2 regions of the Photobacterium sp. DNB22_13_2 genome follow, and region 1 is predicted to be linked to the other one. Evidence: predicted binding sites of a transcription regulator. Region 1 holds the regulator's gene; the other holds the start of a gene.
The links. Region 1 encodes MetJ, which represses methionine synthesis genes. Its sites were predicted from a motif close to TTAGACNTNTANANGTCTAA; they were not measured.

Region 1 (15,506 bases):
CCCACTGAAGGGTATTGATGTTGAACACCATGGTACGGGAGGCATTGGTGAAGTCGGTAACGTGAACGCGTCCTTGGGTCATCTTCCAAATCAGCCATGTATCAACGGTACCGAACAATAGGTTACCGGCTTCGGCTTCTTCGCGGGCCCCTTCGACATTGTCGAGGATCCACTTGATTTTGGTGCCCGAGAAGTATGGGTCGACAACTAAACCGGTGTTTTCGCGGATGTATTCTTCAAAACCGGCTTTTTTCAGTTCTTCACACGTATCTGCTGTACGGCGGCACTGCCAGACAATCGCGTTGTAAACAGGTTTACCTGTATTCTTGTCCCAGACAATGGTGGTTTCGCGCTGGTTGGTAATACCGATACCAGCAACTTGATCGGAGCGGATCCCTGCCTTGGCCAATGTTTCAACCAGCGTCGAGCTTTGGGTGGCATAGATTTCTAGGGGATCGTGCTCGACCCATCCAGCCTTTGGATAAATTTGGGTGAATTCACGCTGTGACGAGCACACAATGTTGGCGTTGTGATCAAGCACCACGGCACGGGAGCTGGTCGTACCCTGATCCAGCGCAACAATGTACTTTTGCTCAGTAGTCATAACGGTTTCCTCTCATTGTCATTATATAAGGGTAGTAGAGTGTGGTGTTCTGATCGGCCTGTGCGGGGCAGGCCGATGATGTTCTAGGGTTTAATCCTTTTCTAGGCGTTCGCCGCTTCTTCGCCAGTTTCTTCGCACTGGTTTGGCAGGGTGCAGCGATTGCCCGGCAAGTAGGTGCCGATAGCTTTAGGGTATAGCCAGCCACCGAATGCGGCACCCATGATTGGTGCCAGGATAGGCACAATCATGTATGGGATATCTTTACCACCAGTCAGGGCCATATCGCCCCAGCCAGCCAAGAAGGCGAAGAATTTAGGTCCGAAGTCACGCGCTGGGTTCATGGCAAAGCCAGTCAGTGGACCCAGTGAGCCACCAATAACGGCAATCAAAATACCGATAAGCAGTGGTCCCATTGCACCGCGAGGGGCACCATTCTTCTCATCACCAATGGCTAGGATGGCAAACATCAATACGGCGGTGATCACAAACTCCACCGCAAATGCGCCGACAAATGACAGTGCGGCATGCGGGTAGGTTGAGAAAATACCAGCAGTCGCCAAGCTCGCTTCGCTGCCTCGGACAATACCGTTGGCGGTTTCGAACTCAACAAACAGGTTGCTGTATAAGCCGTAGATCAATGCTGCTGTACAGAAAGCCCCAAGCATCTGTGCGGCGATGTAAGGTAAGACTTTGCGCTTGTCGAAGCCGTGAAAAAGGGCAAGGGCAATGGTTACGGCTGGATTGATATGGGCACCGGATACGCCGGCGGTACAATAGATAGCGATGGCAACGCCAAGGCCCCACATGATACTAATCTCCCACTGGCCAAATTCGGCTCCGGTTAGTACCAGTGCGGCAACACAACCGACGCCAAAGAAGATCAGCAGCCCAGTACCAATGAACTCGGCCAGGCATTCGCCGAGCAGGGTATGTTGTTTTTGGGTAGTCATTGTTCAGTCCTTTTGTCTAATGTCGTAGGGGTATAGCTATTTTTGTATTTATGTGTGGCTAATGTACTCGAATCTACCAAGAATAAAATTGGACCGAACGAAAAGTGTGCGTTCGAGCATAGAATGAATTTGTTTTTTGCGCGTTCGCGCAAACGGTTGCCATTTTGCGGGGAATTTTCCCATTGCTACAAGTTGCTTAATTGTTGGCGAGGTGGAAATAGGAGTTTCGAAGGTATGTGTTTGTTTTTGGTATAAAAAATCCGACCTGAAAAGGTCGGATGTGCCAGAGGGGCAAATTCTTGGATTTTTCCAAGAGAGATACGATCAAGATAAAAATTAGCACGCTGTCGGTGCATTAAAATAGAGTTTGATCGCAATTCTACGCATTTGGCTGCGAAGCCGAATGATTTTTGCACGGCTTGCTCATTTCTTTTGCCAATCTTCTTGGCGTTACATTTGGACGGTGTAGCAAGCGCATGGAAAGCAAGGATTTGATGAAATTCGTGCAAAATTTCCCCATTTGCTAAAAAGCATGGTATTTGTAGATGTCAGAAGGCGGTAGCCTCGTTAGAATAGGTGATAATCAATCGTAAACGTGCCTGTGGAACGTTGCCTTAACGGTTAGGGCAAATAGATAGGCTGAATACAGGTGGACAATATGTCATTAGAAATGTTCGAAAAGCTGGAAGCCAAAGTACAAATGGCTGTTGATACAATTTCCCTACTACAGATGGAAATTGAAGAACTAAAAGAAACAAATAATGGCCTGGCGGGCGAAGCGCAAGCATTGCGTTCTAACCGCGAAGAGCTTGAGCAAGAGAACAGCAAACTGCGTCATGACCACGAGGCATGGCAAGAGCGCGTACGTGCGCTATTGGGTAAGATGGAACACGTTGAATAAACGTATTGTTGCCAGGCAGTCAATGAGCCTGCCGTGCAAGAAAAAACAGAGCCGATTGGCTCTGTTTTTTTATGGGAGTAACTAGTTGCTGTTGGCTAGTCGATATCGAGCGGTTCGGGGGAGAGGATCACCCCGGTATTATCGGCATAGATATGATCTTCTGGCAGGAAGGTGACCCCACCAAAATTGACCGCAACATCCATCTCGCCGATACCGTTTTCATCGGCCCCTACGGGAATCGAGGCCATGGCCTGAATACCGATATCCAGTTCGTCGAGATCATCAACGTGGCGGACACAGCCATAAATGATCAACCCTTCCCACTCGTTCTCGACGGCTAACTGGGCAAGTTCGGCATCGATCAACGCCCGGCGCAGAGAGCCGCCGCCATCAACCAGCAATACCCGGCCAGCCCCTGTTTCTTGCAGGGCGGAGCGGATCAGCCCGCAATCTTCGAAGCATTTAACCGTGGTAACCTGGCCGCCGAAGGAGCTACGACCGCCATAGGAGCTGAACATGGGTTCGACGACGTCAACTTTGTCGAGATAGATATCGCATAACTCGGACGTATTGTATTCCATAAGCGTGCTTCTTCTGTGGCAATTGAAAAGGGTTGGTTGGCCACTGGTAGCAGCGGCCAATCTTAACTTGTTGAAAGTATAACCAGTTGTTTAGCCTTCGTACAAGGATATATCCCTGCTCAACTTAAGGTTAATTAGGCAGCAGCCAGCACTACGCCAGCGGCGAACAACAAGTTGGTGAGCAATGCACATTTGACCATAGTGGCCATCATTGGGCGTAGCGCGGCACCGTCAGCTGATTGCAGCACCTGCTTACCGTGCTTAAACAGTAGCGGGGCGCTGAGGATAAATAACCAACCAAACGGAGAGTGCAGCTCTAGCAAGGCAAACAAGGCGAGGCAGAGTACGCTGCCAAAAAGTAGGAACAAGTGGTATTTACGGCCCCATTCTGGTCCCATGCGTACTGCCAGTGTCAGCTTTCCACATTCGCGATCGTTGTCGATATCACGCAGATTGTTGATATTGAGTACACCTACCGCCAGCAGGCCACAAGCGGTTGCCGGTAGCATGATGATTGAATCAATTTGTCCTGCTTGCAGGTAATAGGTGCCAGCCACGCCCAGCCAGCCGAAGAACATCAATACCGACAGATCGCCTAAACCCCGGTAGCCATAGGGTTTGTTGCCGACGGTGTAGGCAATCGAGGCGGCAATGGCCATCAGGCCGAGCAGCATGAAACCGACCATATCCTGCAGGTTATTGGTGGCGATAAAGATCAGGCTCAGGCCGCTGACTGCGGTCAGGATGATGTTGAGGACCATCGCCTTGCGCATCGCTGACTGAGTGACCATGCCGGATTGGATAGCACGCTGGGGGCCCAGTCGCTGGTCGTTATCTGTGCCTTTAACGGCATCACCGTAGTCATTGGCGAGGTTGGAGAGTATTTGCAATAACAGTGCGGTCAGCAGGGCGAGGCCTGCAATGACTGCGGAGAAACTTCCTTGCCATCCTGCTACTGCACTGCCACAAATAATTGAGGCGATGGCTAAGGGCAGGGTCTTCGGCCTTGCCGCATCGAGCCAAATTGCGAGAGAAGATGATTTCATAATGTGATCTTAAACCGGTAAACAAGTAGGTGCTTATTATGGCGTAACTGTAGCAGGGGGCAACTTTATCGCCACTTTGTTTGTTTGAGAACAAAAAAACGGCACCCTGTAGAGTACCGTTTGATAGGATAAGTGAATGCCGAATTACAGGATAAAGCGGCTCAGATCTTCGTCTTCAACCAGCTCGCCAAGACGTGAAGTGACATAGGTATCGTCGATCACGATCTGGTCGCCGGATTTTTCCGAGGCATCGTAAGACAATTCTTCCATCAGGCGCTCCATGACGGTGTGCAGACGTCGTGCTCCGATGTTTTCGGTACGTTCGTTCACCTGCCATGCGGCTTCTGCCAGCTTGTCGATACCGCTCTCGTCAAAATCAATGTTAACCGATTCGGTCGCCATCAAGGCTTTGTACTGCTCGGTCAACGAGGCATTAGGCTCGGTCAGGATACGTTTGAAATCGTTGCTGGTCAGTGCTTCAAGCTCAACACGGATCGGCAGGCGGCCTTGCAGCTCAGGGATAAGATCTGAAGGCTTGGCGACTTGGAATGCGCCAGAGGCAACAAACAGGATGTGGTCGGTACGGACCATACCGTGCTTTGTTGATACTGTGCTGCCTTCTACCAGCGGAAGCAGGTCACGCTGAACCCCTTCGCGAGACACATCAGGGCCAGAGGTGTCGCCACGCTTACAGATCTTGTCGATTTCATCGAGGAATACGATACCGTTATTCTCGACAGCAAAAATCGCCTGCTCTTTGAGCTCTTCCTGGTTGACCAGTTTTGCGGCTTCTTCCTCGGTCGCGGCTTTCATCGCGTCCTTGATTTTCATCTTGCGCTTATTGGTAGTGTTACCCGCCAGATTCTGGAACATGCCCTGAAGCTGGTTGGTCATCTCTTCCATGCCAGGAGGTGCCATGATCTCGACACCCATCTGCGAGGCGGCGACATCAATTTCGATTTCTTTGTCGTCCAGTTTGCCTTCACGCAGTTTTTTGCGGAATGACTGACGCGCCGATGAACTGTTGTCGGCTTCTTCGTTCTGTCCCCAGGCGTCGCGTGCCGGTGGCAGCAGGATGTCGAGGATACGGTCTTCGGCCAGCTCTTCAGCTCGGAAGCGGACTTTTTCGGTTGCCTGCTGGTGGGTCATTTTTATCGCCACATCCGTCAGGTCGCGGATAATGGTTTCGACTTCTTTACCCACGTAGCCGACTTCGGTGAACTTAGTCGCTTCGACCTTGATGAACGGTGCATTGGCCAGTTTTGCCAGGCGACGGGCGATTTCTGTTTTACCCACACCGGTCGGGCCGATCATCAGGATATTTTTCGGGGTTACTTCAACGCGCAGCTCTTCAGGTAGCTGCATGCGGCGCCAGCGGTTACGCAGGGCAATAGCCACTGCACGCTTGGCTTTGTCCTGACCGATGATATGGCGGTCAAGCTCATGGACGATTTCGCGAGGAGTCATATCAGACATAGCCCTTCCTTATTATTCTTCAAGCTCTTCAATAGTGTGGAACTGGTTGGTGAAGACGCAAATATCACCGGCAATGGCCAGCGATTTCTCGGCGATTTCACGGGCGCTGAGGTCGGTGTTCTCCAGCAGTGCGGTTGCAGCCGCCTGGGCGAAGTTGCCGCCTGAGCCAATCGCAATCAGGTCGTTTTCTGGTTGAACCACATCACCGTTACCGGTGATGATCAACGAGCCGGTTTCATCCGCGACAGCCAATAGGGCTTCCAGTTTGCGTAGCATACGGTCGGTACGCCAGTCTTTTGCCAGTTCCACCGCTGCTTTTAGCAAGTGGCCTTGGTGCATTTCCAGCTTGCGCTCGAAACGTTCGAATAGGGTGAAGGCGTCCGCTGTGCCGCCGGCAAAGCCAGCCAGAACTTTGTTGTTGTATAAACGGCGCACTTTGCGGGCGTTACCTTTCATGACGGTGTTGCCTAGGGACACCTGGCCATCACCTGCGATAACGACTTTACCGTTTCGACGAACAGATACGATAGTTGTCACGGTCTTACCTCTTTTGGTCTGCTCCGGCCATTATGCCGGTCTCGATATAGTGCAGATCTGGGGTCGGCTGGGAAAAGTTTCAAGGGGGAAAAAAAAAGGATGCCATTGGCATCCTCTTTTAATATGTCTCTGGGCTATTCCCAGAACCAGATGGCACAAGGCTCAATACCGGCTCGGCGCAGCTGGTTGCGATCGCTCTCGGCCTTGCGTTTTTGTGGGTAAGGACCGAGTACTACCCGATACCAGTTGCCTTTTTCACCTTGGCTGACCTTGATTTGGCTGGTCAATCCCTGGAAAGCAATCATGGCCTTACGTTGCTCGGCCTGACTCTGGCTGCGGTAGGCGCCGCACTGCATTAAGTATGGCTTGGTAGGGGCTTGCTCTTTCTTGGCATCGACCTGTACTTCTTTGTTTTCCAGCTCTTCAATATAGCGCCACTTCTCTTCCGGCTTCGGTGGCAGAGGCTTGGTAGCTTTTGGCGGCGTCACGACTTCCGTTTTCGGTCTTACCGGCTTGACCGGCTCGGGCTTGGTTGCTGGCGGGCTGGTGGGTTGCTGGGGTTGTGGTGCCGGGTTGGCAGACAGGTAATACAGCCCATAGCCTAAGGTCCCAACCAAGCATAGGGCGATAGCTGCCCATTTGAACGGGAAGCCATTACTTGGGGCTTGATTGCGGTTGCCTCGGGGTTTCTTGGCGGCGGCTCTGCCGCGTTTGACGTAATCTTTGGTAGCCACAGTGTCAATCAGTATAAGGTGAGTTGAATAAACCTATGGTACAAATTTGCGCCAGCTCTGACCAGACCTTACGATACATCCTGGCATTTAGGTTGCACCGTAAGGCATAGGTTTTGTGAGGTTGAGTCAAAAAAATGCTGTCAGCCGATTTAGTTGGCAGGTGGCGCGGCACTTTCGCGGATCACCAGCTTGGCGTCAAGCAGACGTGAGCCAGAGGCAATGTCCTTACCCTTGAGGATATCGAGCAGCATCATCATCGATTGACGTCCGATCTCGTAGCGTGGCTGGGATACTGTGGTTAGCGGTGGATCGCAGTATTCAGCAAACTGGATATCATCGAAACCGACAATAGACAGATCTTGTGGCACTCGGAAGCCAAGACGCTTGGCTTGCTGCATGGCTCCGATCGCCATCACATCGTTGTGACATAGCAATGCTGTTGGAGGCTCGGGTAGCGACAATAGGGAGGTGACCGCACGGGCACCGCCGGCAAAGCTGAAATCGCTCTTGACTGTATACGCGGGGTTGAGCTCAACCCCAGCTCGACGCAGTGCCTGCTGGTAACCCTGAGATCGGAACTGGCATAAGGCTGCATTGTCGGGCCCGGTGACTTGGGCTATGCGTTTATGTCCCATTTGAGTCAGGTAGTTGACGGCCTCGAAGGCTGCGGTAAGGTTGTCGATATGGACGGTTGGCAGCTCGAGCTCCGGGGCAAATTCACACGCCATAACCATAGGCGGCAGGTTCTTTTGCTCAGGTTTGCTGACATCAAAGGGTAGGTCGGTGCCGAGTAGCAACATACCGTCGGCTTGTTTGGTGAATACTAGGTTAACAAACGAGTTTTCACGGGTTTTCTGCTGCCCGCTGTCGCCAAGCAGGACCAAGTAGCCATGCTCCATCGCCGCTTCTTCGATTCCTCGGATGATCTCGGTGAAATAGGGATCACAGATGTCGGGTACGATAGTGACGATAGTTTTTGATTCGTTGCGACGTAAATTCCTAGCCAGTGAATTGGGTGAATAGCCAGCATCCATGACAGCCTGTTCGACCTTTTTTCGGGTCGAGGCTGACACTTTTTCCGGGTTCATCAGGGCACGGGAGACCGTGGCCGTCGAGACGCCGGCGAGCTGGGCAACATCCTTCATTGTCGCCATAGTTAAGATTCCTCTCTATTATTTTTCTCTCTCTTGCCGCTGGAGGATCATGGCCAAAACGGCCGATACCTGAGCCAGCGAGCTTGTTATTGTAGGCTGTCTTCCGGGGATTAAACATGCTTTAAACAGCATAAATTACATCCAATATGTGACATATGTCGCATTGTTCATTTTAAGTTAAATCCTGCGGTTCGACATCAATCGACCAGCGGATTTTCTTGGCCAGAGGAAGCAAAGCGATAGCTGGCTTAGCGACAGACAGCCACTGCTGTAAAGCCCTGCGGCTCGGTGCTTGTAGCAGCAATTGCCAGCGATATCGACCCGCCCGGCGGGACAGCGGAGCTGGGTTGGGCCCCATCACCATGGTCTCTTGGCTAGCAACGGGGCTGGTTTCGAAAATCCCTCTCACTTGCTGCAGAAACTGCTCGACCAGTTCACTTTGGTTGGCCTCGGCCCGGAGTAGGGCCAAATAGGTGAATGGCGGCAGCCATGACTGCTTTCTCTCGCTCAGGGCCCCCGAGGCGAAATGATCGTAGCCCTTGTAGAGCAGGGCCTGGAGCAGGCCATGCTCGGGGTGATGGGTTTGGAGCACTACTTCTCCGGGCTTACTGGCCCGTCCCGCACGGCCGGCGACTTGGATAAACAGTTGGGCCAAGCGCTCGCTGGCCCGGAAATCGTTACTGAATAATGCACTGTCGACGTCAAGCAGGGCGACGAGGGTGACATCGGGGAAATGGTGTCCCTTGGCCAGCATCTGGGTGCCAATCAATATCTGGTATTCGTTATTGCGAATGGCCTCGAGGTAATTCTCAAGACTACCCTTCCGGCGGGTACTGTCACGGTCGATACGCACGGTCCTGTAACTCGGAAATAGCATCTCGAGTTGTTGTTCGAGCTGTTCGGTACCAACACCCACCGCATTGAGCTGGGTCGAACCACACTGGCCGCACTGGTGCATCATCGGACGCTGGGTGGCACAGTGGTGGCAGCGTAGCTCACCGCTTTGCTGATGGAAGGTGTAATAGGCGTCACAGCGCTTGCACTCGGCCAGCCAGCCACAGTCGTGGCAGATCACCGCCGGGGCGAACCCACGGCGGTTGAGAAACAGCATGACCTGGTTTCCGGCCTCGAGGTGCTGGCGCATCCTGGCGATCAATGGGGCAGATAACCCCGCCTCCAGATACTGCCCTTTGACGTCCAGCACACCATGGCGGGCTGCTTGGGCGGTGCCAGCTCGGCGTGACAAAATAAGGTGGTGGTACTTGCCACTCTTGGCGTTGTGCAGCGTTTCCAGTGCCGGGGTCGCGGAGCCGAGCACGATCGGGATATTGGCTTGGCTGGCACGCATCACGGCCAGATCCCGGGCATGGTAACGCAGGCTGTCCTGCTGCTTGTAGGAGGCGTCATGCTCCTCGTCGACAATGATAATGCCGAGGTTGGCAAACGGGGTGAACAGGGCCGATCGAGTGCCGATGATGATCCCTGCTTGGTTGTCCCGTCCGGCAAGCCAGGCTGACAGCCGCTCGGTGTCGTTGAGTCCGGAGTGGATTGTTTCCAAAGGCACATTGAAGCGGCGGCGGAAGCGGTTGATGGTTTGTGGGGTCAGGCCGATTTCCGGTACTAGGATCAACGCCTGCTTGCCGGCTGCCAATACGGGTTCAAGCAGGTTGAGGTAGACCTCGGTCTTGCCTGAACCGGTGACACCTTCTAGCAGATAGCAGCCGAAATCCGGGTTGGCGTTGACACTGGCAATCGCCAGGGCTTGTTCCTCGTTGAGGCGGGGCTTCTCCTCTGTGACCGCAAATTGTGACTGCCAGTGTCGCAGTGCCGGTGTTTGCTTGAGCGCTTCAATCCATCCTTTTTCGGCCAAGGCTTTCAATGTGGCACTGCTGACTTCTTCGGCAAGCAGGGCTTCATGGCTCAAGGCTCCCTGACGCAGCATCGTCAAGGCCTGAACTTGGCGCGGTGCACGCTTGAGGGCCGACAATGGCTGGTTTTGCCCCGCGTCGGTCAACTGCCACATCTTCAGCGTTGAGGGAGAAGCCTCACGGCCTTTGCGCAAATAGGTTGGCATCGCATTGGCCAGCGTATCGCCAAGCGGATATTGGTAATATTGGCTGGCCCAGTTCAATAGCTTGAACAGGCTCGGTTCCCACAGTGGCGAGTGGTCAAGTACGCTGTAGATCGGCTTGAGCTGGTTTAGAGGAAAATCAGACGAGTCTGTAAGGGCCATCACGATCCCAACTAACTGCTGGCGCCCGAACGGCACTTTGACCCGCCCACCGATAGCAGGCTGCTGGCCGGGCTTGACCAGATAATCAAATTGCTTGTCCAGGGGAACAGGAAGGGCCACTCGGGCAATGTTGGGCGTCATATATAACCGCTAAATCCGCATGTACTAAGATAGAGAAGTGTACCTTGCCCAGCCTCGGGCAGCAAAGCGGCGAAAAAAGGCGCATATTGGTTGATCTGAACTGCTTGATTGATTACTATACGCCGCCTAATTTGGCGTATTGGCAGTTCAGCCGTTACGTATATTTATTAACGCGTGTGGTGCCCGGCTTTGGATCGGGAGAGCGACACGGCCTTACTTTTGAGGTTATCCCATGAAACAAGGTATTCACCCAGAGTACACTGCAGTAAACGCTCGTTGTTCTTGCGGCAACACTTTCGTATTTAACTCTACTATGGGTAAAGACATCAACCTAGATGTATGCGACAAGTGTCACCCTTTCTACACTGGTAAGCAGCGTCAGGTTAGCTCTGGTGGCCGTATCGACAAATTCAACAAGCGTTTCGGTGCGCTTTCTAGCAAGTAATAATTGCCAGATGAATGTCGAAAAAGGGGATGCGCAAGCATCCCTTTTTTTATGTCCATTTTTTATGCCATAGTTTCGTCCGCTTTAATCCCTATCTGCATCCTGTTGCCAGCAATGTTGGCGATCTATCCTCTAGTCATCGCCTAACACGCTATATTCCCCACCAAACTCGGCTATTCAGTCTGGGAATCATTGGATCGACCAGATGTTCGGTGCTAGGATTTTGTGCTGCCATAGAATATGATCTATGTCCAAATTCTAAAATAAAATTACCCAAGTCAGGATTTCGAACACTATGTCTGAAGATTTTCGCCAACAGGCCCTTCACTACCATGCTTATCCCGTACCAGGCAAAATCGCCGTTGAGCTCACCAAGCCGGCTAATACAGTAGAAGATCTGGCGCTAGCCTACAGCCCTGGTGTGGCTGAGCCCGTGCGCGAAATTGCGCAAAACGCAGAGAATGTCTACAAGTACACCGGTAAAGGCAACATGGTCGCGGTGATCACCAATGGTACCGCTATCCTTGGCTTGGGTAACTTGGGCCCATTGGCGTCAAAACCTGTTATGGAAGGTAAAGCTCTGCTGTTCAAACGCTTTGCTGGCCTGGACTCGATAGATATCGAAGTGAAGCACCGTACTATCGATGAGTTTGTCGACACGGTGGCGAACATTGCTGATACGTTTGGCGGGATCAACCTGGAAGATATCAAGGCACCGGACTGTTTCGAAATCGAAAAACGTCTGATCGAGCGTTGTCATGTACCGGTGTTCCACGATGATCAGCACGGTACGGCGATTGTCACTGCGGCGGGTATGCTTAATGCGCTTGAGTTGCAAGGCAAGAACATCAACGAAGCGGTGATTGTCTGTTTGGGTGCTGGTGCTGCGGCTGTAGCGTGTATGGAACTGCTGATTAAGTGTGGTGCCCAGCGCGAGAAGATCTACATGCTTGACCGCAAGGGCGTGATCCACACCCGCCGTGACGATATCAACGAATACAAGCAGCTGTTTGCCAACAACACTGACAAGCGTACGCTGGAAGATGTGATTGAAGGTGCGGATATTTTTGTCGGCGTATCGGGTCCCGATCTGTTGGCACCGGAAGCGCTGAAACTGATGGCCGATAAGCCAGTGGTCTTTGCGTGTTCTAACCCGGATCCTGAAATCAAGCCTGAGCTGGCTCATGCCGTTCGCGATGATTTGATCATGGGTACTGGCCGCTCGGACTACCCGAACCAGGTAAACAATGTTATCTGCTTCCCGTTTATCTTCCGTGGGGCATTGGATGTTCGCGCGAGCGAAATCAATGACGAGATGAAGCTCGCTGCCGTTGACGCTATTCGCTCACTGGCAAAAGAGCCTGTTCCCGCAGAAGTGGTTGCGGCGGCAGGTGCCGACAAGCTTGAATTTGGTACAGAATACATTATCCCTAAACCGATGGACCCACGTTTGTTGCCACGTGTTGCCAAGGCTGTAGCCCAAGCGGCGGTAGACTCGGGCGTTGCGCGAATCGATATGCCTGTCGGTTATATGGAAGCGAAGTAATTCCTGCAAGTTGTATCGCATACAAAAAAACCAGCCATATGGCTGGTTTTTTTATCGTCATAAACTGCTGGCATTATGCGTAGCAGTCTACTTGGATGCTTATTCGTTGATATCTTCGTATGTGATCCCCATTTCTTCCATCAGGGCCTTGGCTTCGGCAGGAAGATCGTCCGGACGGTCCTTACGGATATCGTCGTCGGTCGGTAGTGGCTGGCCAGTATAGGCATGCAGGAAGGCCTCGCACAGTAATTCACTGTTGGTGGCGTGGCGCAAGTTGTTGACCTGGCGACGAGTACGTTCATCTGTCAGGATTTTCAGAACCTTCAATGGAATCGAAACTGTAATTTTTTTGACTTGCTCGTTTTTCTTACCGTGTTCCGCGTAAGGGCTGATGTATTCGCCATTCCACTCTGCCATTTTTTACCTTCTCAGCGATATAAAAGTGAAGAAATATAGTATGCCTGAATTTTAGCGGGATTTACTGCCATAAGCAAAGACATATAGACGTCCAGAAGTATTGACGTCCTCTTCGTTTGTGGTTATGTTGTTGCGTAAAAGTTATTCAGCAGGGCCGCCCTGACAAGGAAAGTAATTATGAGTGACAAGAAGCTAGCTACCGTCGCTGTTCGCACCGGCATCGAATCCGATACCCAGTACAATGCTGTGGTTCCCCCTCTCTATTTAACCTCAACCTATAGCTTCTCGCAATTAGGTGAGGTGCCACAATATGATTACTCTCGTTCTGGCAACCCAACCCGCAACACGTTGGCTGACGCGTTGGCTGAACTGGAGGGGGGCGCGGGCGCGGTGGTGACCAACTGCGGTACGGCGGCCATCAACTTGCTTGCTTCAGCATTAGTTGGCCCTGAGGATCTGATTATTGCCCCGCACGATTGTTATGGCGGTACTTACCGATTGTTCAACACCCGCGCAGCAAAGGGTGATTTCAAGGTCCGTTTTATTGATCAGACCGATCCGACTGCGGTCGCCGAAGCATTGGCCTTGCAGCCTAAGCTGATTTGGGTTGAAACCCCATCGAACCCCCTATTGCGCATTGTGGATGTGGCAGAAATTTGCGCGGCGGCCAAGCAAGCCGGGGCGCTGGTGGCTGTCGACAATACTTTCCTGTCACCAATCCTCCAGCAGCCTATCGCCCTGGGCGCCGATTTTGTTGTTCATTCAACGACTAAATATATCAACGGCCATTCGGATGTAGTTGGTGGCGTATTGATTTCCAAGACCGAAGAGCACGCGGAAGAGATTGCCTGGTGGGCGAATTGTATCGGTGCAACGGGGGCACCATTTGATGCCTATATGACGTTACGGGGATTGCGGACACTGGCACCAAGAATGCGGATGCATGAGGAAAACAGCCGCCAGATATTGGCTTACTTGCAGCAACAGCCATTGGTTGACGTTATCTATCACCCAAGCCAGCCGGCGCATCCGGGCCATGCCATTGCACTGAAGCAACAAAAGGGGTTCGGCGCGATGCTGAGTTTTGAGATTGCCGGTAGCATGGCGCAGTTGGAAGAGTTTGTCCGTGAGCTAAAATGTTTCTCATTGGCGGAATCTTTAGGCGGAACCGAGAGCTTAATTTGTCACCCTGTCAGTATGACGCACCGTGCGATGTCGGATGAAGCCCAGGCTGACGCAGGTTTGAAGGCATCCCTATTGAGGCTCTCGGTTGGCCTTGAGGATCCTAATGATTTGATTACTGATCTTGAGCAGGCTTTCAGCAAAGCTGCGGAGGTGGCTTAAATGAGCGTTTCTTTTACACGCCAACTGCATAAGTTTGGCGGCAGTAGCTTGGCTGATCCCGAGTGCTACCTGCGGGTGGCAGATATTTTGCGGGAGTATTCGAACAACAACGATTTGGTGGTCGTGTCGGCGGCAGGCAAGACCACGAACAGGTTGATTGAATGGCTTGAACTATTGGATAAAGACGGTCGCCAGGCCCATGAAGCTTTGCAGTCCTTACGTAGTTTTCAGCAAGCATTGATTGAGTCGTTGTTGGACGGCGAGGCAGCTGATGAGCTGCTGACTCAACTGCATCTGGAATTGGGCGAGTTATCTAGCCTGGCGGAGAAACCGCTGGATGAAGCCGAGCAAGCCAAGGTCTTGGGTCATGGTGAGCTGTGGTCAGCCCGCTTGCTGGCCGCCTTGTTGAGCAAGCTGCAATTGCCCGCAGCAAGCTTGGATTCACGTTGCTTCCTGCGTACAGAACGTTCGGCACAGCCGGAAGTGGACCGAGCCCTGTCCCGACCTTTGCTCAAGGAGCAACTGGCCCAATATAGCCAGCAGCGGGTGGTGATCACTGGCTTCATGGCCCAGAACGGTGTTGGCGAAACCGTATTGCTTGGGCGAAATGGCTCTGATTATTCGGCAACGGTGATTGGCGCGCTGGCCGATGTTGAGCGGGTAACGATTTGGAGTGATGTTGCGGGGGTCTACAGTGCCGATCCGCGTAAGGTTGCCGATGCCTGCCTGTTGCCATTGCTACGCCTTGATGAAGCCAGTGAATTGGCTCGCTTGGCTGCGCCGGTATTGCATAGCCGTACTTTACAGCCCGTCGCCCAAAGTGCGATTGATTTGACCCTTCGCTGCAGTCATCAGCCGGAGCAAGGCTCGACCCGGGTCGAGAGGGTACTGGCCTCCGGACGTGGTGCCAAGATCATTACCTCACTTGATGAGGTGTGCCTGATTGAGCTGTCTGTGACCCGCGCTCATGACTTTGCACCGATTGCCAGTGACGTAGAACGATTCTTGCAGCGTACCCAGCTGCAGCCGCTAGCAAGCTGTTTTGAGCCAGATAAAGGGCGCGTTCAGCTGGCTTATACGGCCGAGGTCGTGAACAGTGTATTGGCCCAGCTGCAGGACAGCGGTATTGCTGCCGAGCTGCGTTTGCGCGAAGGCTTCTCGCTGGTTGCAGCAGTAGGAGCCGGGGTGGTGAACAACGCTGTCCATTGCTACGGTTTTTATCAACAGCTCAAAGGCCATGCACTGGAGTTTATTGCCGAGTCTGAATCGGGCTTGAGTCTGGTTGCTGTGCTGCGTAAGGCTGATACCGATAGCTTGATCCAGGGGATCCACCAGAGCTTGTTCCAGGCTCAGAAACGCATTGGCCTCGTCCTCTGCGGCAAGGGTAATATCGGGAG
Region 2 (15,506 bases), on a different contig from region 1:
CAACTTATTTATTTGAATTTCGATGCATCACAAGACTTCCACCGTTACGGCATCAAATGGACCAAAGGCGCGATCAAATGGTATATCGACGGCAAGATGGTTTATAAAGTGAAAAACACGAACAATGATCCCATCCCGTCAGTCACCGACAGTCGTCTGCGAATCATGGCCAATGTCTGGGCAACGGATGAGCGGATCTCAAATTGGGCGGGAGATTTTAGCAAAGATCCAACCACCTCAGTCACCGCCGAATACAAAAACTTCCGCTTTATCCCTGGGCGGAAGTGTTCGTTAAGGAACTAGAGCAGGCTTATGCCCGCTTAATTCGCACGACCTTCATCACTTCAAAGCTCAATCCAGCCACAACCTCCGTGGCTGGATAATAGGTCAAGTTCACCTTCGCTCCAGCGAGCGATTGATACTTTTTCTTGCGCTTGAATTTAAATGGGACATCGTAGCCTTCGAGCATTATGGAGTGCATAACCCAATCCTCAGCCTCACGTTGGGTATGTGATGCGACCTTCTTATCTTCAGAATGAACAAGCTTGTTATGTTGATTGAGCAACTTATCAACGTCAGATTTCATCTCATCGCCTATATCTGAATTTATATCACTTGTGAGACAGACACTACCGGATTGGCTACATATACTCAAATGGTCCTTAGGTCTTATATCGCAGTACAAGTGATCGTAGTGTGGATTCACTACTGATACATACAAAAACAGAGTGCATTGCACTCTGTTTTTTTGTTCGAGGTATTATTTTGCCACCGTTAAAAAGACAAGAAGACACCAGCAATTGTTGCGCTCATCAAGTTTGCCAAGGTCGCAGCAAAAATGGCCTTGAAGCCTAAGCGAGCTATGTCAGGGCGTCGGCTAGGGACAACACCGCCCAAGCCGCCCATTAGCATGGCAATGGATGTAAGGTTTGCAAATCCACACAGAGCAAATGTCACAATCGCCTGCGAGTGGCTGCTCAGTTGATCTTTCACCGCCATCAAATCGGCAAATGCAACAAATTCATTAACTGCGATCTTCTTACCAATCAAACTCGCAGCAACGGTAGCTTCAGACCAAGGCACGCCAATCAACCATGCCACAGGGGCAAAGAGATAACCGAAGATAAATTCCAGGCTTAGATTGTCAATACCGGTCCAATCACCGACATGCGCTAGGCCGCCGTTGATCATTGCAATCAAACTGATGATGGCCAATAAACTCGCACCGACAGCCATGACGATCTGCAAACCGCTCAATGCACCCTGTGTCGCCGCATCGATAATATTAACGGGTTCATCATCGCCACCATCATCGATAGCGTCATCTTCATTGATCGTTTCAGTCTGAGGTACCAGGATTTTAGCCATCATCAAACCAGCAGGAGCAGACATAAAACTGGCTGCTATCAAGTAACTAATATCTACCCCTAAACCTGCGTAGCCCACCAAGGTACCACCAGCGACAGAAGCTAGACCACCAACCATAACGGCAAACAATTCAGAGCGGCTCATTTTTGCCAAATAGGGACGTACAACCAGTGGTGCCTCAACAGACCCCACAAAAATATTCGCTGTTGCCGACATCGATTCGGTGCGGCTAGTACCCAGAAAACGCTGTAGCAAACCACCAATACTGCGGATGATAAAACCCATCACGCCCAAATAATAAAGCACAGATATTAATGCAGAGAAGAACACGATCGTCGGTAGAACGTTAACCGCAAAAATGAAACCTAGTTTGAACTGAGCCAGTTCACCAAACAGGAATTCAGTGCCAACACGGCCATAGTCAATAATGCCTGAAACTGCCGATGAAACAGAGTTGAGGATCTCACGCCCTACAGGCACATATAAGATAAAGCCTGCAAAAACTAGCTGAATGGCAAATGCGCCACCCACGGTACGCCAGTTAATTTCACGACGATTTTCAGAGAATAGAACTGCAACCGCAAAAAGCGTAATAACGCCTAGTGCACTGACCAGATAGCTCATGGTCAAACTCCACAAATTTGTTAGTAAACGATTGCGGAGGCATTCTATTGAGAAATAAAACTGTGACAAGGATCAACTTGTTACACATATTTACACTTTTGACACATAGAACAGAGATTTTGCTTATATAAACGCCAATTCATGCCAGCTATCCATGATTGGTGCACCAGGGGGATACTATTGTCACCATAGTTGACAATATTCCCCCCTAATACCGACATAAAACGAAAACGATTTCGTGCACTGAGGTTAGTTTGGTGATTAAAGCACCTTGTCCCAGTACACCGGCTCACCAATTTTGTCTCGGATGAAGCTGAGAAAGGCTTGTACCTTCTTGGGCAAATACTGATAACGAGGATAGATTGCATATAAAGGCATATACTGTGTCAGCTGCCAGTCCGGCAATAAGCGAACCAACCGTCCTTCCTGAAACTCCTTATCAAGTAGATAAGTGGCCAGATAACCGATCCCATGGCCTGATAAGGTGGCATCAAGGATCGCATCCGCCGAGTCTACCCGGTAATTCCCTGCTACCTTTATATTTTGCTGCTCGCCATTTTGCTGGAAACTCCATACATTATCTTTTCGCTCACGACTGTAATAAGTAATGCAGTTATGGATATCAAGATCTTTAGGCTTATAAGGCACACCACAGCGCGCAAGGTAATCCGGGCTAGCGGCGAGGACAAAATGACAGTCAGCTAAATGACGGGCAACAAACCCTTCAGGAGGAGAGTCTGTCATCCCTATCCACAAGTCCAATTGCTCAGCGATGAGGTCGACCTTGTGATCAAACAAGCTCATCTCTACATCCAACTGAGGATATAGCTGATGGAAAGAGGCAAGATAAGGGGCGATATGGTGACGGGCAAATGACTGGGCGCTGCCCACCCTCAAGATCCCCTGCATGCTATCACTATTCTGCAAGAGCTCACTTTCTGCTTCGTTCATTTCAGCAACGATATTGGCGCAATGTGCAGCAAACCGCTCTCCCGCTTCGGTCAATGCAAATGAACGCGTTGTGCGCTGCACCAACTGTACACCTAGCCTTTGTTCCAATTGCTTAACCAGTTTACTGACTTGGGTGCGTGAAATATCAAGCAGCTGTGCTGCTTTGGTAAAACTGCGCTGATGGGTCAGCGCGTTGAACACCACCATCTGTTGGGCTTTCTTAATCATTCTTTGTGTGTTTCTACGAACTCTGTGGAGTAATTGTACCAGAGCCAAGGCCAAGTATTGCTCTCACAATGCTTTTCTGTCTCGGCCACTCTCTATGATGTTTCTCATACCTGGCCACTGTCATAAAACGACAGAAGCACTCATCGCTTGGTGACAAAAGCAGCAAATGAAGCAATCAAGCACTGCTCTTGAAAATAATTAAGAAAAAATCAGCAATAAATTTTTTAATAATTAAAAACTGCAACTTTTATCAAGGATTGCAGCCTTGTAACATTACCTTCATGTACTAGCATTTCCGCAGACCAAATCAAACAGAAAAACAACGCCAGACAATTAAACCAACAAAGAATAACAACTAAGCATTAAACACCGCAAACCATCGTCACCGACACTCCAAATCGACCTTATAACTACCCAAAATAAAAAAGATATGCACAATGACGCACCAAGCGAGAAAGCCACTATATACCCATTCGCTATACATGTGATTCCTTTGGGAATTGCCAGGTTATAGCAATACGCACAAAATAAAGAAGTGGAATCAAGATCAAATTGGACACTTATTAAACATTTATGAATAGCGTCATAGAGTGTTCAAACTACTGAAACATTACTGTCATACTTCTTCCCTAATCTTTGCCTCGTTCATTCAAAACCTATTGGCAATCAGGCCAGCTTTTTAAGGATTAGGAAAATGAAAACAAAGGTTATTGGTGCTCTAGCCCTAGCAGGTTCAATGGTATTCAACACTGCAGTAGCAAATGAAACTATTTCAGTTGTAGGTTCTAGCTCCGTATCACCAATCATGGAAGTTCTCGGTGAAACCTACGCACAGTCAAACAGTGTGACAGTCGAAGTTCAGGGCCCTGGCTCTTCTGCGGGTGTTCGTGCTGCTCACGATGGTTCTTCTGACCTTGGTATGAGCTCTCGTGATCTTAAAGATTCAGAGAAAGCTAACAACATTCAAGAAATTGTTATCGCTCGTGACGGTATCGCAGTCGTCGTACACAACAACAACACAGTTGATGACCTATCTATCGAAGAAGTTTCTAAAATCTATAAAGGCGAAATCACTAACTGGAAAGAAGTGGGTGGTGAAGACAAGCCAATCGTAGTTGCGACTCGTGATACAGCTTCTGGTACTCGTGGTGCTTTCGAAGACATCATGGACCTAAAAATGAAAGTTAACGATATTTCAGTTTCTGCCATTTCACAGCGTGCACAAGTTGCAAGCGGTAACGGCCAGCTGAAAACGATTGTCGCGAACAACCCATTTGCAATCGGCTATATCTCTCTAGGTTCTGTAGACGAGTCTGTTAAGCCTCTATCTATCGACAACCATCAGCCATCTGTTGAAGCTATTCAGGCTGGTGATTACGGTGTACAGCGTCCATTCCTAGTTGTTTACAAAGATGGCCGCCCTTCAACTGCCGCTCTGGACTTCCTTAAGTGGGTAAAAGGTCCTGAAGGCCAGAAGATTGTTGCTGACAACGGCTTCATCGCTGTTAAGTAAGTTATAAGTTTAATTTACCGGTCGTCATCAGTTGATGACGACCGGGTTTTTGTTGATTCCTTGGTATTCGGATAAACCTTGTTTAACCAATATCTGGAGTAAGAATATGACCATCGCAAATAACATTGAAAGTTCAGCTAAGCGCTCTTCGCTAAAAGCGAAAGATAAAGTCGACTGGCGTGAACTGTTTTTTAAATATCTATTTTTATCGAGTGCTGCACTTGGCATTCTTTCGCTAATTTTAATTGGCTATTTTATCTTCCGTGAAGGTTACGCTGCCTTTGCCGAAGCTGGTGTTGGCGGTATTGTTCTAGGTACAAACTGGCTACCACCCGCGCTATACGGTATTGCCCCAATGATTGTGGCATCGGTGGTATCAACCGCTGGCGCAGTTGTTATCGGTGTGCCAATTGGCGTACTAACTGCAATTTTCATTTCGGAAGTTGCACCGAAACGCCTTGCAGATATCATTCGTCCGATGATCGAACTACTTGCTGGTATTCCGTCTGTTGTTTACGGTTTCTTCGGCTTAGTTATCATCGTACCTCTAATTCAAGATGTATTTGCTGTACCAGCAGGTAACACCATCTTAGCTGGTATCATCGTACTTTCGGTGATGATTCTGCCAACCGTTATTACGGTATCAGAAACATCCATTCGTGCTGTACCGCGTACTTACAAAGAAGGTTCGTACGCACTGGGTGCATCGCAAATGTTCACAATCTTTAAGCTGCTTGTACCTGCAGCACGCTCAGGCATCATGACCGGCGTTATCTTGGGTGTTGCCCGTGCGCTTGGTGAAACCATGGCGATTATCATGGTCATGGGTAACTCACCGGCCATGCCGCGAGGTATCTTGGACTCAGCCCGTACGCTAACGGCAAACATTGCGATTGAGATGTCATATGCAACTGGCCTCCACGCAAGTGCACTATACGCAACGGGTATCGTTCTTCTGGTGTTCATTATGGTACTAAACGGCGCGCTTCTTTACTTGAACCGTGAGCGTGCGAGGTAATTACGATGGCTTTACAAGGTACAAATACACAAAAGCAGCAGATGAAAGATAAAATTTCACTCGTGCTTATCTGGTCAGCCGCATCTATCACTGTCGGCTTTCTACTCTGGGTTGTTTGGTACATTCTGAGCAACGGCCTTTCACATGTTGATTGGACGTTCATTTCCAGCGACTACACCACCATCGGCCAAGAGTCAGGTATCTGGCCAATGATTGTTTCCACCCTGTACATGGTTGCCGCTTCAATTGGTGTGGCAGCCCCACTGGGTATTATGACCGCTATCTACCTAACCGAATACGCAAAGGTAGGTAGTAAGCTAGTAAAAGTGATTCGTTTCTGTACAGAATCACTGGCCGGTATTCCGTCGATTATCTACGGTCTATTCGGTATGACTTTCTTCGTTGTTGTTATGGGCTTTGGTTACTCTATCCTGTCAGGTGCCCTGACCCTGAGTATCCTCATCCTGCCGGTTATTATCCGTACAACTGAAGAAGCACTAATGGCTGTACCTCAGACTTACCGCGAAGGTTCATATGGTCTGGGTGCATCTAAAATTTACACCATCTGGAGACTGATTCTACCAAGCGCAATGCCAGGTATTGTTACCTCCATCATCCTCAGTGTAGGTCGTGTTATCGGTGAATCAGCACCGGTCTTCATGACTGCAGGTATGGTTGCCCGTATTCCAGAGAGCATGTTCGACTCTGGCCGTACGCTAACCGTTCACCTGTACAAACTAACGCAGGAGCTATACACGATTCACGAATGGAACCAGGCGTACGCAACAGCCACCATTCTGATCATTATCGTTCTTGTTATTAACTTGTTAACAAAGCTTATCGCTAGCCGATTCAATACTGCGACTTACTAATCTTTGAGGAAGAGAACCATGAATAAATTTAATATTGAAAATCTAGACCTATACTACGGCGAAAACCAAGCACTTAAGCAAATTAACCTGCCGATTCCAAACCGTCAGGTAACCGCACTCATTGGTCCGTCAGGCTGTGGTAAATCAACGCTTTTACGTTGCCTTAACCGTATGAACGACCTAATTGAAGGCGTAAAAATCGAAGGTCACCTTTCGATGGATGGGGAAGATGTTTACGGCAACATTGACGTTGCTCAGCTTCGCATCAAAGTCGGCATGGTATTCCAGAAGCCAAACCCGTTCCCAATGAGCATCTACGAAAACATCGCTTATGGTCTTCGTGCTCAGGGCGTTAAAGACAAGAAAATCCTAGACGAAGTTGTAGAGAGATCACTTCGCGGCGCAGCACTCTGGGATGAAGTAAAAGACCGTTTGAAATCACACGCATTCGGTCTGTCGGGTGGTCAGCAGCAGCGTCTGTGTATTGCCCGTACAATTGCAATGGAGCCAGAAGTGATCCTGATGGACGAACCAACATCAGCACTTGACCCTATTGCCACCAAAAAAATTGAAGATTTGATGGAGACTCTGAAAAAAGACTTCACCATCGTTATCGTTACCCACTCAATGCAGCAGGCACGTCGTATCTCTGACCGTACTGCTTTCTTCCTAATGGGTGAACTGGTTGAGCACGATTCAACAAGCGTGCTATTCAACCAGCCTGCTGACGACCGTACACGCGGTTATGTAAACGGTGACTTTGGTTAATAGACTCTTTAATCGCTTCCTCAAATCGTATGCAGAATTTTGACGAATAATAACAGCGATGGTAAATATTGCCCCCTCATGTAGGGGGCCTTTTTTTGCCTGGCTTTCACATAACAAATCTTGTCGAGTTAAACTAAACTGTTGAGTAATATTTTGGAGTATTAGTGGTCTCACCCGCCCATTCGGTACCAAATTATTTAAAATTCGATCATATTTTGGTTGATTGGCCTTAACAGGAGCCTCGACATGCAGATCGCTATAGCAATAAGAATACACACTTACCTGATTTTGCTATTTGCTGCCATGGGGTGTTTCGCCAAGGACGATACCCGTTCCGAACGGGTACAGTTCCAACCTGGCACCAACAATGCGGTTATTGAATCTTCTATCACAGGCTATGAGACAGTAGATTACCTGTTAGGGGCGCAGGCCGGTCAGATAATGAATGTCAGCCTCGCCACACAACATAGCGCGACCTACTTTAATATTCTCGCTCCTGGCGAAAATGAAACTGCCATGTTCAATGGCTCTATCAATGGAAATCAATTCGAAGGCACCCTGCCCTCAAGCGGTGACTACAAAATTCGAGTCTATATGATGCGCTCAGCTGCGCGCCGCAACGAAGTCGCTCAATACCGGTTAGAGGTGATCATTGATGGCGAAGGAGCCAAAGAGTGATTTGTCCCCTGCACCTTGTTAACACTGGCACATGACCATTCAACTTTCAGCCATCTCGAACCTTTGGCTTTATCTCTTTTCTTCCAACATTTAAGCCACCTTCACCCCAAATCATCTCTATGTTTATTGTTAGGTAGTTACATCTCGGAGTCCGTTCTCTATGCGCTGGCTAGTCATCATTACTCTTTTCTTCTCACTGTTTTCCTTTGCCGAGGAAGCCGAACAAGTACCTGAACCCAAGCCAGATGAATTTGCTCAGATAGAGCAAATGGAAGTGGAAATGGCGGAGCTCTATAAAGACTCACAGGGTAAAACCGGCACTGCTAAAAATATCATCGATATGCAGATGCTGAAGAAAAATGAGGATATCCGTGCAGAACTGCAGAAACTCATCAGCAAGCGTACAGAGGAAAACACACCAAGAGTCATTGGGTTTGTGCATGATCAAATCGAATACCTCACCCTGGCCATTGACTTTTTAGCCGATCAAATCACCAAGCTACAAACTGATTTAGACAGTGCCGATCAAGAGCAAAAGCTTATCATCCAAAAAACGCTCCATGAAACAACCGCTTTCTATCATACGATTCTCAAAGAGCAGTGGGTGAACTTTGGCTGGTTGGAATTGCTCGATAAACCTGATGATGAAAAAAAGAAAAGTTTGATCAAAGACGTCGTTCAAAGACTAGACTTCCTTTCTGCCAAGCTTTCATTCGATAACCAACAAGAAAGCATGTTAGCAGGCCAAATCAAGTCTGCTACCGAGGAGGAAAAAGCCTCCTTGCAACTGCAATATATCCTTGCCCAGCGACAAGTTGTCGGTGATATCGAAGGACTGCAGTTTATCGTCGACCTTGCCAGCAAAATGGGGATCGACACCACTGGCTACACCAAACAACTATTCGTCGTATCGGGCAACCTCACCAATGAAATCCTCAATATCAAAGTACTCTGGTCATTGCTCTCAGATGGCCTGAAGGACTTCCGTGACTGGCTGGTACAAAACACCCCAGCAGCCCTGTTCAAGCTCTTCATCTTTCTCGTTATTATATTTATCTTCAAGATTTTCAAGAATATCACCCGACGTATTGTCACCCGTGCGGTCTCCTCACCTACCTTGCGCATGTCACAGCTGATGAAAGACTTCTTCATCTCAATCAGTGGCAATACCATCTTGTGCATCGGTATATTGATTGCCCTGTCGCAAATTGGGCTTAACTTAGCACCTGTCCTAACCGGTTTCGGGGTTGCGGGTGTGATCATTGGCTTTGCTCTACAAGACACCCTATCTAACTTTGCTTCCGGTATGATGTTGCTGATCTACCGTCCATTTGATGTCGACGATTTTGTCGAAGCCGGCGGTACCTCGGGAAAGGTCAGCCATATGAGCTTGGTCAGCACCACGATCAAGACCTTTGATAATCAAATCTTGATCGTGCCCAACAGTAAGATTTGGGGAGACACCATCAAAAATATCACCCATGAAAGGGTACGTCGGGTCGATATGGTGTTTGGCATTGGCTATGGTGATGACATTGAAAAAACCGAAAAGGTCTTGGAGGCCATTTTGGCGGATCACTCGATGGTGCTTCGCTCACCTGAACCAACCATCAAACTTCATGTCCTCAATTCATCCTCCGTTGATTTTATTGTTCGCCCCTGGGTCAAAACCGAGGATTATTGGGATGTTTATTGGGATGTCACCCGAGAAGTGAAAATGCGCTTTGACCGTGAAGGTATTTCTATCCCATTCCCGCAACAAGATGTCCATTTACATATGATAAATAAGGAAGACATACCCAAGTAACGTCAAACTGCAAGATTCAGAGCCTCATCAGTGGCGAATATACTTGGGTATAGATAAAATGACGTAGGCTTAACATTTTTTCTTTTTGTCTCGATTAAACTACTCTTTGTTCTGGGTAAAACCAAATCGAACCTGAATTTTGCAGTGTAAGTGAGTTTTAGATATTCCTTCACACCAAAATCTGATATATATTGTAAAATAACATAAAAAACAACGTACAATTAATTACCCAACCCTAAGTATTCAGGGTAGTAATACTTTATTGGGTAATTATCACGACTTCTGGGAATTTATAATGATGAAGAAACGTATTCTTGCTGCATTGGCCGTACCTGTCATTCTGGCCGCTTGTGCATCTAACACTGAAAGCGAGCCAACGACCGCTATGCTCACCAATACTGACCTTGCTTCTTTCAACTGGGTACTTAACAAAGTTGACGGGAACGCTCTTGAGATCACAGAACCGTTCCAAGCACCAAACCTACAACTCTCTGCAGATCTAGCTGCCAATGGCCATGCCGGCTGTAATCGTTACTTCGGCCAAGCCGAACTTAACGAAAATAAACTGCGCATTGAGAAAATGGGGATGACCATGATGGCATGTCCTGAGCCAGCGATGGAACTAGAGCGCGTAATGAGCGCGACCCTTATGGATTGGAGTGCAGCGACTATCGCAGGCAACCAACTAACTCTGACTGGTGCTGAACACACGCTAACCTTTACGCGTACAGAAGCGAATTAAGACCTCTTACTGAGTATAATACTCCTGCTTTTTGCGGGAGTATTTATGCCCCCAGATGCAGGGGGGTATATATCAATATCCTTAATTCACAAAACTTTCATGTTTTGTCAGATAAGTTATCTCTAGCCAATATCCCCTTCCTTGATTGTGACCAACTCGACACTTTTTACTATTTTTTCAATTGGTTATATATTTTTAATACTGAGCCTAAAAATATATAACATGTTATATACCAGCTCTTATTGATAGATTTTTAAATTAAAGTTTTGTAAATCATGCCATTCGCGTTTTTTTATCATCTAAGCTTACTATGTCCAAGTCAATTGGGCATATACAACTCGGTAAACATTTCACTTTTGCTAAGGTAGGCTGCCATGAAAAATATCGCATTAATTATTGTAGGGCTATTTGTTGCCAATTCAGCTGTCGCTTACGAGCTCCAAGGCCGCAATGACAACAGTGAAGTATCACCACAAAAAGTAATATATCAACCATCCAATTTTGTCCCAGCAAGTAATGAATTACAGGGACAAAACGATAGAACGCATTTCCCTAAGTTAAAAACCAAATATACCAAATCAGAGTACAAACCTAGCTTTGATGACATTAAAGGGCGTTCTTAATAGCTAAAAAGTCCTGGAGTTAACCCTCCAGGGCTTTACACTTATCAAATATCACGAGTTGGCATTATTTCTACACTACTTTCGCTTTATACTGCTCACGTAGTGTTTTCGCCGCTTCAACCATGTTCGTCAGGGCTGCCTCTGTTTCTTCCCAACTTCTTGTTTTTAGTCCGCAATCAGGGTTGATCCATAACCTTTCAGCCGGAATTTGCGCTTCAGCCTTTTCGACCAAATCAATAACCTGTTCAACTGTTGGGATATTCGGTGAGTGGATATCATATACACCCGGACCGATCTCATTGGGATAGTCAAATTCTTCAAAAGCTTTAAGCAACTCCATATCAGAACGAGATGTCTCAATGGTGATCACATCAGCATCCAGCGCAGCCACGGATTCAATCATATCGTTGAACTCGCTATAGCACATATGGGTATGAATCTGTGTTTTGGGCTCGGCACTGGCCGCTGATATCTTGAACGCTTTCACCGCCCAATCTAAGTACGCTTGCCATTGGCTGGCTTTGATCGGCATCCCCTCGCGAATGGCTGGCTCATCAATCTGGATGATCTTAATTCCCTTGTCTTGCAAATCTTCCACTTCATCCCGTAATGCCAGTGCTATCTGATTGGCGATGACTTCACGGCTAAGATCTTCACGTGGGAACGTCCACCCCAAAATCGTCACAGGACCGGTAAGCATCCCCTTCACAGGCTTGTCCGTTAACGACTGGGCATATTGCGCCCAAGCAACCGTCATTGGTGCCGAGCGATAAATATCAGAGACAATAACGGCAGGTTTTACGCACCGCGAACCATAACTCTGCACCCAGCCAAAGCGGGTAGCAGCAAAGCCTTCAAGCAGCTCTGCAAAATATTCTACCATGTCATTACGTTCTGCTTCGCCATGCACCAATACGTCAAGGTCTAGCTTGTTCTGGCGCTCAATCGCATCACCTATATGGCCCTTCATCGCCGCGATATAATCTTGTTCATTCAGGCGACCAGCTTTGAAATCTCGGCGCTGGGCTCTGATTTCATTGGTTTGCGGAAATGAGCCAATGGTTGTTGTCGGCAGCAAAGGTAATCCCAAAGATTGACGCTGCTGACGGGCACGCTCTTCATAAGGCTGCTTTCGCTCTGCCAATGCATCCGTGATTGTTGCGCTGCGTTGACGCACCTGTTCATTATTTACCAAAGAGCTGGTTGCGCGGGCTTTGATCGGAGCACTGTAGTGGGCACACTCTTCAATGGCGATTTCGTTGCCATCAATAGCTTGGGCCAACAGGGTTAGTTCACGACACTTTTGCTTGGCAAAGGCTAACCACTGTCGTATTTCTGGGTCCACATCCGTTTCTAAGTCCAAGTCCATTGGACTGTGAAGAAGTGAACACGACGAGGCTAACCACAGTCGCTCTCCTAGTTTCGCTTTGACAGGTTTAAGGCACTCCAACAGCGCGCTCAGATCAGCACGCCATACATTACGCCCATTGACGACACCTGCGGATAGCACCCAATGCTCAGGTAAACGATCTACCACTTCATCCAGCTGCTCAGGAGCCGCTGAGATGTCCACATGCAAACCATCAACTTTGAGTTTGGTGATGGTATCCAGTTGATGAGTAATATTGTCAAAATACGCGGTCAGTAACAGCTTAGGTGCACCATGCAGTACTTGGTAAGCAATGTTGAATGCGTCAGCCCACTCTGTTGGTAGCTCTAATGCTAGGGACGGCTCATCAATTTGTACCCACTCAACGCCTAGTGCCGCTAATTTATTAAGGATTTGCTGATAAGCCGCCAGTAGTCTTGGCAGTAAAGACAGCCTATCGAAATCCGATTCTTTTTCCTTGCCAAGCCATAAGTAAGAGATCGGCCCCAACAGCACAGGTTTCACCTTGTGGCCTGCTTTTTTTGCCTCGGCGATTTCCTCAAACAGTTGCGGCCAGCTAACAGTGAATTCATCATCGGCGCTAAATTCCGGCACAATGTAGTGATAGTTAGTGTTAAACCACTTGGTCATATCGGATGCTGCACACGCACACCCTGTTGGTGCTTTACCTCTAGCGACACGAAACAAGGTATCTAGGTCAGGGAAACCGTTACGGTGACGCTTGGGTAAATGACCCAGCAACATACTGGTGCCCAATACATGATCGTACCAAGCAAAATCACCGACAGTGACGACATCCAGCCCCGCTCCTGATTGCTCTCCCCAATGGCGGTGGCGCAGCAAACTCCCCACTTCCTTCAGTTCAGCTTGTGAAATTTCACCTCGCCAGTATTTTTCTTGGGCAAACTTCAGCTCACGCTGGCTGCCAATACGCGGGTAACCCAAAATATGTGTTGTTGTTTTTACCGTCATTGCTGTTCCGTCCCTGCATTCTTTGTCGTTGTTGTCATCACAATGACCTAGCCTCTGAGCATGAGCAATTTCTTATCACTAATGTTTATCTTGAATAAAATTCATATGACAAGCTATGCTTAAAACCCTATTTAGACGTCTAGATGTTTACACCGCCATGTTTTACAGATACAGTAAAACCAGCATGTTAAGGAAAGCATGGCCACAAAATGGTAGAGGAAAAGATTTGATTGAGATTAAGCACTTAAGAACACTCACTGTATTACGGGATACCGGTTCACTGACAGCAACCGCCAACACGTTGTGCCTAACGCAATCAGCCCTGTCTCACCAGCTGAAAGATTTGGAGCAACGGCTGGGCAGCCAGCTTTTCCTGCGCAAAACCCGCCCGGTAAAATTCACTGCAGAGGGTGATATTTTACTACGGCTAGCCGATGACCTCTTCCCTCGCCTTGCCCAGGCTGAGCATGAACTTGCCAGCCTCAAAGAAGATACCAATGGCCGACTCCATATGGCTATCGAATGTCACTCATGCTTCCAATGGCTAATGCCAGCATTGAAAGAATACCAACATCATTGGCCTAATGTGACATTGGATTTTTCATCCGGCTTTGGCTTCGAGCCTTTACCTGCACTCGGTGCTGGTGAGCTGGATCTCGTCATTACTTCAGACATCCAAGCTCGCAGTGAAATTCACTTCGAACCTCTGTTTGATTTTGAAATGCGCTTGATCGTTGCCCCTCAATCTCCATTGGCATCTAAAGACATTATCTCCCCAGAAGATTTAGCCCATGAAACCATGCTCAGCTATCCCGTTCAGCGAAACAGGCTGGATGTCGTGAAGCATTTCATGCAACCCGCTGGTGTAGAGCCCGCCAATTGGAAGCAAGCAGACAATACTCTCATGCTGATCCAAATGGTGTCAGCGGGCTTAGGTGTTGCAGCACTACCTAACTGGGCGGTATTTGATTTTGCTCGTCAAGGACTTATTGTCAGCAAACCATTAGGTGATGGTCTTTGGCGACGTTTGTTTGCAGCAATAAGGGCTCAAGAGCGTGAAAGGCATTATTTATCGGCGTTTTTTGCGACAGCAAAACAGCAGTGCCAAACTCACTTAGAAGGGATCAAGGCTGCATAAAAGGCCATTTACGCCAAAAATGCAGCCGGTAAGATAATCAGAAGGGATTATTATTACTTGAATTGATTATTGATAGGATCGTAGTGATAACCTAACGATTCCATTTTTTGGTTCAGCTCATTGAAGTCGAGTTCATATCGGCTGACCAACTCTTCGACCGTCGAACACTCAAGGCGTAATCGCTCATTCACGATACCGAGAACGATGTTGCCATCCATGTTCAAAAGGTTACTAATCTCCATACTGCCTGCCCCTCGGTAAGTATTTACTCATGAATAAGCATAGACAGAATGAGGCGGAAAGAAAAAGCGCCGCCTCACATTTCGATAATAGTGTCGCAGCTTAAATCAATGCCACCTGCATGTTGACAGACAGAACTAAAATTCCCGCCGCAATCACTAACTGCCAACGATTGACAGTTTTTCCTGTCAATAAGTGCATTGACCACACCAATAGGCCTGCAACCAGCAAGACCAGTGACGCCACAATGTTGGTTGTTAGCAAGGCCAATTGGCTTTCATCGAACTGGTAAGCAAGCCATAACAGACAAAGCACGCTCACCATCGCGCTGACAAAACCAGCAAAAGGCAACAGCCGGTGGAAAGCCTGAAGACGCGTTCTAGCTTGGGTGAGGAGAAGGTGCGCGAGTAATGAGCCAAACAGCGCAACACTTACCAAGCTCATCACTGCCACGGGCAATGTCAGGGTAAGTAGCATTGAAAACCATACGAAGAAAGCCAGGACATTAGCCACATAGAAAACGTTTAGGGGGCCTGCATCACGTGTTTTGCCCGTCTTGACCTTAAGAGTGAAA

Region 2: the regulator MetJ is predicted to act here: its motif matches at 13,686-13,705, upstream of metE (5-methyltetrahydropteroyltriglutamate--homocysteine S-methyltransferase).

What each region holds. Positions count from the first base shown of each region.
Region 1 covers NZ_JBNNXU010000011.1:88,868-104,373, reverse strand. Annotated here, with positions in the region: gene glpK (glycerol kinase GlpK) at 1-604, opposite strand, end outside; gene ACVA58_RS16645 (MIP/aquaporin family protein) at 706-1,554, opposite strand; gene zapB (cell division protein ZapB) at 2,213-2,455, shown strand; gene rraA (ribonuclease E activity regulator RraA) at 2,551-3,036, opposite strand; gene ACVA58_RS16630 (1,4-dihydroxy-2-naphthoate polyprenyltransferase) at 3,171-4,082, opposite strand; gene hslU (HslU--HslV peptidase ATPase subunit) at 4,227-5,558, opposite strand; gene hslV (ATP-dependent protease subunit HslV) at 5,571-6,095, opposite strand; gene ACVA58_RS16615 (SPOR domain-containing protein) at 6,230-6,829, opposite strand; gene cytR (DNA-binding transcriptional regulator CytR) at 6,979-7,983, opposite strand; gene priA (primosomal protein N') at 8,156-10,357, opposite strand; gene rpmE (50S ribosomal protein L31) at 10,590-10,802, shown strand; gene ACVA58_RS16595 (malic enzyme-like NAD(P)-binding protein) at 11,098-12,348, shown strand; gene metJ (met regulon transcriptional regulator MetJ) at 12,448-12,765, opposite strand; gene ACVA58_RS16585 (O-succinylhomoserine (thiol)-lyase) at 12,943-14,109, shown strand; gene ACVA58_RS16580 (bifunctional aspartate kinase/homoserine dehydrogenase II) at 14,110-15,506, shown strand, end outside.
Region 2 covers NZ_JBNNXU010000001.1:162,598-178,103, forward strand. Annotated here, with positions in the region: gene ACVA58_RS00680 (family 16 glycosylhydrolase) at 1-303, shown strand, start outside; gene ACVA58_RS00685 (hypothetical protein) at 311-586, opposite strand; gene ACVA58_RS00690 (NupC/NupG family nucleoside CNT transporter) at 775-1,992, opposite strand; gene ACVA58_RS00695 (LysR substrate-binding domain-containing protein) at 2,254-3,171, opposite strand; gene ACVA58_RS00700 (phosphate ABC transporter substrate-binding protein) at 3,866-4,684, shown strand; gene pstC (phosphate ABC transporter permease subunit PstC) at 4,791-5,702, shown strand; gene pstA (phosphate ABC transporter permease PstA) at 5,708-6,574, shown strand; gene pstB (phosphate ABC transporter ATP-binding protein PstB) at 6,593-7,342, shown strand; gene ACVA58_RS00720 (hypothetical protein) at 7,589-8,020, shown strand; gene ACVA58_RS00725 (mechanosensitive ion channel domain-containing protein) at 8,181-9,827, shown strand; gene ACVA58_RS00730 (META domain-containing protein) at 10,123-10,569, shown strand; gene ACVA58_RS00735 (hypothetical protein) at 10,944-11,192, shown strand; gene metE (5-methyltetrahydropteroyltriglutamate--homocysteine S-methyltransferase) at 11,263-13,554, opposite strand; gene metR (HTH-type transcriptional regulator MetR) at 13,781-14,692, shown strand; gene ACVA58_RS00750 (DUF4250 domain-containing protein) at 14,746-14,934, opposite strand; gene ACVA58_RS00755 (hypothetical protein) at 15,035-15,506, opposite strand, start outside.